DNA from 2 places in the Pseudoxanthomonas sp. CCNWLW251 genome. Region 2 is predicted to be linked to the other one. Evidence: predicted binding sites of a transcription regulator. Region 2 holds the regulator's gene; the other holds the start of a gene.

Region 1 (2,392 bases), on a different contig from region 2:
AGAAGCTCGGCATCCCGGTGATCGCGGTGGTCGACTCGAACTACGACCCGGCCCTGGTCGACTACGCCATCCCCGGCAACGACGACGCCATCCGCGCCGTGCAGCTGTACGCCCGTGCCGCCGCCGACGCCGTGCTGGAAGGCAAGGCCGCCCAGCCGAACGCCGCCAGCGTGCGCGAGGAAGAGTTCGCCGAAGGCGGCGACGACAAGGGTGCCCGTCGCGCCCCGGCCAAGAAGGCCGCCGGCAAGAAGCCCGACGAAGCCGCCGCCGAGTAATCCGGCTGCAATGCCGCTGCGCCATGCTGCGCGGCGGCCCATGTTCCGCCTTCTCCCATCGGGAGAAGGTGCCCGAAGGGCGGATGAAGGTACGGAGCACGTCGACGCTGCATGCATCGCGACTCCGCCGCACCCTCACCCCAACCCCTCTTCCGACGGGAGAGGGGCTTTGCCAATCCAAATAGAGGTAATCCCGTGGAAATCACCGCTTCCCTGGTCAAGGAACTGCGCGAGCGCACTGGCGCCGGCATGATGGAGTGCAAGAAGGCACTCACCGAGAACAACGCCGACATCGACGCCGCGGCCGAGTGGCTGCGCAAGTCGGGCCTGGCCAAGGCCGACAAGAAGGCCGACCGCGTCACCGCCGAAGGCCGCGTGGCCGTGGCCCAGGACGGCGGCAAGGCCGTGCTGGTCGAGATCAACTCCGAGACCGACTTCGTCGCCAAGGACGCCAACTTCATCGCCTTCACCGACGCCATCGCGCAGGCCGCGCTGACCTCGGGCGCCGCCGATGTGGAAGCGCTGAAGAGCGCCAAGCTGGCCTCGGGCGAGACCGTCGAGGAAGCCCGCGCCGCCGCCATCGCCAAGCTGGGCGAGAACATGCAGATCCGTCGCCTGGTGTCGATCGACAGCGCCAACAACGTCGCGGCCTACGTGCACGGCGGCAAGATCGGCGTGCTGGTCGAGGTCAAGGGCGGCGACGCCGAACTGGCCCGCGGCCTGGCGATGCACATCGCCGCGATGAACCCGCCGCACAACAAGGCCGCCGACGTGCCGGCCGAATTCGTGGCGAAGGAAAAGGAAATCGAGCTGGCGAAGATGTCGGACAAGGACAAGGCCAAGCCGGCCGACATCCTGGAGAAGATCATCTCCGGCAAGATCAACAAGATCGTCAACGAAGTGACCCTGTACGGCCAGCCGTACGTGCTGGACAGCGACAAGTCGGTCGAGCAGGTCGTGAAGGCCGCCGGTGCCGACGTGGTCGGTTTCCAGCGCTTGGTGGTCGGCGAAGGCATCGAGAAGGTGGTGGAAGACTACGCCGCCGAAGTCATGAAGCAGGCCGGGCTGGCGTAAGCCTTCCCTCTCCGCTTCGACGGAAAAGCCGCGGGGAACCGCGGCTTTTTTGTTGCCCGCGTAGCGGGCGGGATCGGATGCCGCCGCGCACGCCGTGACCGTTAGTCGACTACGACTCAAGTTTGCACGTTCCGTGCCGAAACTGGTTTCAAACGTGACACTTCGTCGCGCATTGCTGGCATCCTGCCGGCAATTCCCACTTGCGTGGCCCGCACCCGGATGCGTCCCGAACTCGAAGCCCAGCTGCTGAATTGCCGCAATCTGCCCAGCCCGCCCGGCGTTGCATTGCGGATCATCGAGCTCGCGCAGGATCCGGACGTGGTGATGGCGACGGCCGCCGATGCGATCGGCCTGGATGCGGCATTGAGCGCGCGCATGCTCCGCATCGCCAACTCCCCGCTCTACGCCAGTCGCCGCAGGGTGGAAAACCTTTCGCAGGCGCTCACGGTGCTGGGCCTGAATGCCACCCTGACGCTGGCATTGGGGTTCTCCCTGTCACGCTGCGGCAGCGGCACCCATCCTGCCGCGCAGGAGCGCGTCTGGCGTCGCAGCGTCATCGCCGCGCTGGCCAGTCGGGTGCTGGGCCAGCGTGCCGGCATCAGCAAGGTGGAAGAGCTGATGCTGGCCGGGCTGCTGCAGGACATCGGCGTGCTGGCCCTGCTGGAAGTCCTGGGCGATGACTATGCGCGACTGGTCGAACGCGCCGTTGGCAATGCCGAACTGCTGGCCGCCGAGCGCGACTGGCTGGGGTGCGACCACGCCACGGTGGGCGGGTGGTTGGCGCGGCAGTGGAATCTGCCGGCGCTGTTGAGGGAAGCGATCATCGAGAGCGAGATGCCCGCGTCGGACACCCCGTTCAATGCGTGCGTGGCCGTGTCCGGCCACATTGCCGACATCTGGCTGGCTGGAATGGACCAAGCGCGGACGGAGGAAGCGCATCGCCATGCGGCGATGCAGGCCGCCACGCGGCTCGGGATCGACTACCCGGGGTTCCTCGCCCTGACCGAGGAGATGCTCGTGGCGCTGCCCGAGGTCTACGCATT
Region 2 (2,392 bases):
GGCGGCGATGGCATCCAGTTCGCGACGCCAGCCGGCTTCGTCGCCCTGTTCCAGGGCATCCAGCGCGTGCTGCAGTTTTTCCACCAGCGCGGCGCGTGCGCCGGCGATATCGGCCACGGCGCTCATCAGGCGGCGGCTCCCAGGCGTTCGAAGATCTTGCCCAGCTTCTCTTCCAGCGTCTGCGCGGTGAACGGCTTGATGATGTAGCCGTTCACGCCGTTCTGCGCCGCCTCGATGATCTGCTCGCGCTTGGCCTCGGCGGTAACCATCAGCACCGGCAGGGTCTTGTAGCGGTCGTCGGCGCGGATGGCCTTCAGCAGCTCGATGCCGGTCATGCCGGGCATGTTCCAGTCGGTGACCACGAACTCGAAGCTGCCCTGGGACAGTGCGGTCAACGCGCTGTTGCCGTCTTCGGCCTCGGCGGTATTGGTATAGCCCAGGTCATTGAGCAGATTCTTGATGATGCGGCGCATTGTGGAAAAGTCGTCCACGATGAGGATGCGCATGTTCTTGTTGGCGGTCACATCGAACTCCAGTAAAGCGTGCCCGGTCAGGGGCAACGGCAAGGCAGGGGCTGCACGCGGCGGCCTACCGGAGCCTTATCGGCAGGCCGTGGGGATTCTTCAGTCGTTGTCTTCCAGGCCGGCGTCGGCCTTCTCGAACACCTGCAGGCGTCCGCGCAGCCGCACCATGGCCTGGCCGTGGATCTGGCAGACGCGCGACTCGCTGACGCCGAGGACGGCGCCGATCTCCTTCAGGTTGAGCTCCTGCTCGTAGTACATGGACAGCACCAGCTGCTCCCGTTCGGGCAGGTGGCCGATGGCCTTGACCAGTTGCTGGCGGAACTCGCTGCGCTCCAGGTGCTGCTGCGGCGAGGGGCCGCCGGTACGCGCGGTGTTGGGTTCGCCATGGTCGTCGATGTGCGATTCCAGGCTCAGCACCTGGCCACGCGCGGCATCTTCCATCAGGCGCAGGTACTCGGGCAGCGGCATTTCCATCGCACTCGCCACTTCGGTGGCGATGGCGGCACGGCCGGTGCGCTGTTCGATCTCGCGCACGGTGGCGGCCGCCTGGCGGGCGCGACGGTGGACCGAGCGCGGTACCCAGTCGCCGCGGCGGATCTCGTCGATCATCGATCCGCGGATGCGGATGGAGGCGTAGGTCTCGAACGAGGCGCCCTGCTCGGCATCGTAGCTGCGCGAGGCTTCCAGCAGGCCGATCATGCCGGCCTGCACCAGGTCGTCGATCTCCACGCTGGCCGGCAGGCGCGCGGCCAGGTGATGGGCGATGCGACGGACCAGGTCGGCATGCTGGGTGACGAAATCGTTCGCACTGCTGCGCTGTACGGCGCGGTATTGGGCGGCGGCGGTGTTCATGCGGCGACTCCCCGCTGGATCAGGCGTTCGACGAAGAACTCGACGTTGCCGCGCGCTCCCAGCGGCGGCTGCCAGCGTGCCGTCATGCGCGCGATCTCGGCGATGGCGCGGGCCGACGGGCTGCCCGGATAGGCTTTCACGACGGGCTGCTGGCGCTGCACCGCACGGCGCAGCCAGTCGTCCTGCGGCACCGCGCCGAGGTAGTGCAGGGCGACATCGCCGAGGAAACGCTCGCAGACGCGGGCGAGTTTTTCATACAGCTTCCGGCCCTCGTTGGGGTCGCGGACCATGTTGGCGATGACGTGCACGCGGTCCAGGCCGCGCTCGCGCGCGAGCACCTTGATCAGCGCGTAGGCGTCGGTGATCGAGGCCGGCTCGTCGCAGACCACCACCACGGTGTCCTGCGCGGCCTGGCAGAAGGTCAGCACGCTGTCGGTGATGCCGGCGGCGGTGTCGACCACCATGAAATCCAGCGCCCGCTGCAGTTCGGAGAACACGTTGACCAGGCCCACGTGCTCGGCCGGCGCCAGTTCGGCCATGTGGCGGAAACCCGACGAGGCGGGAACCACCAGCACGCCCTCGGGGCCTTCCAGCAGTACGTCTTCCAGTCCGCAACGTCCTGCGACCAGGTCGGCGAGGGTGAACTTCGGCGACAACCCGAGCAGCACGTCCACGTTGGCCAGGCCCAGGTCGGCGTCCATCAGCAGCGTGCGCTTGCCCATTTCGGCCAGCGACACGGCCAGGTTGACCGACACGTTGGTCTTGCCCACGCCGCCCTTGCCACCGGTGATGGCGATGACGCGCACGGGATGGAATGCGCCGGCGGCCGGCGGCGTGCTGCGGGGATTGGTCTGCAGCAGGTGGTCAGGCGACATGGGTGGCCTCGGTCGAGCAGGGTTCGTCGGCTTCGCGGCGCAGCTGGTCCAGCCGCAGCACGAGGTGGGCGCTGTTGGCGCGGTGGAGATCGTGGGGAACGCGCTGGCCGTCGGTTACCCAGGTCATCGGCAGCTGGTGGT

What was found. The regulator FliA, encoded in region 2, starts transcription of late flagellar genes. The targets are predictions, from matches to a motif close to TAAAGTTTNNCNNNCNNNGGCCGATAA.
Region 1: a site for FliA is predicted at 1,466-1,492, ahead of WBN46_RS03270 (HDOD domain-containing protein). Genes of this name have one in related genera too.

The regions. Positions count from the first base shown of each region.
Region 1 is NZ_JBBEGA010000001.1:679,987-682,378, forward strand. Features, by position in the region: gene rpsB (30S ribosomal protein S2) at 1-275, shown strand, start outside; gene tsf (translation elongation factor Ts) at 471-1,349, shown strand; gene WBN46_RS03270 (HDOD domain-containing protein) at 1,569-2,392, shown strand, end outside.
Region 2 is NZ_JBBEGA010000003.1:229,641-232,032, reverse strand. Features, by position in the region: gene WBN46_RS14155 (protein phosphatase CheZ) at 1-126, opposite strand, end outside; gene WBN46_RS14150 (chemotaxis response regulator CheY) at 126-506, opposite strand; gene WBN46_RS14145 (RNA polymerase sigma factor FliA) at 624-1,376, opposite strand; partial or broken gene WBN46_RS14140 (MinD/ParA family protein) at 1,373-2,185, opposite strand; gene flhF (flagellar biosynthesis protein FlhF) at 2,241-2,392, opposite strand, start outside.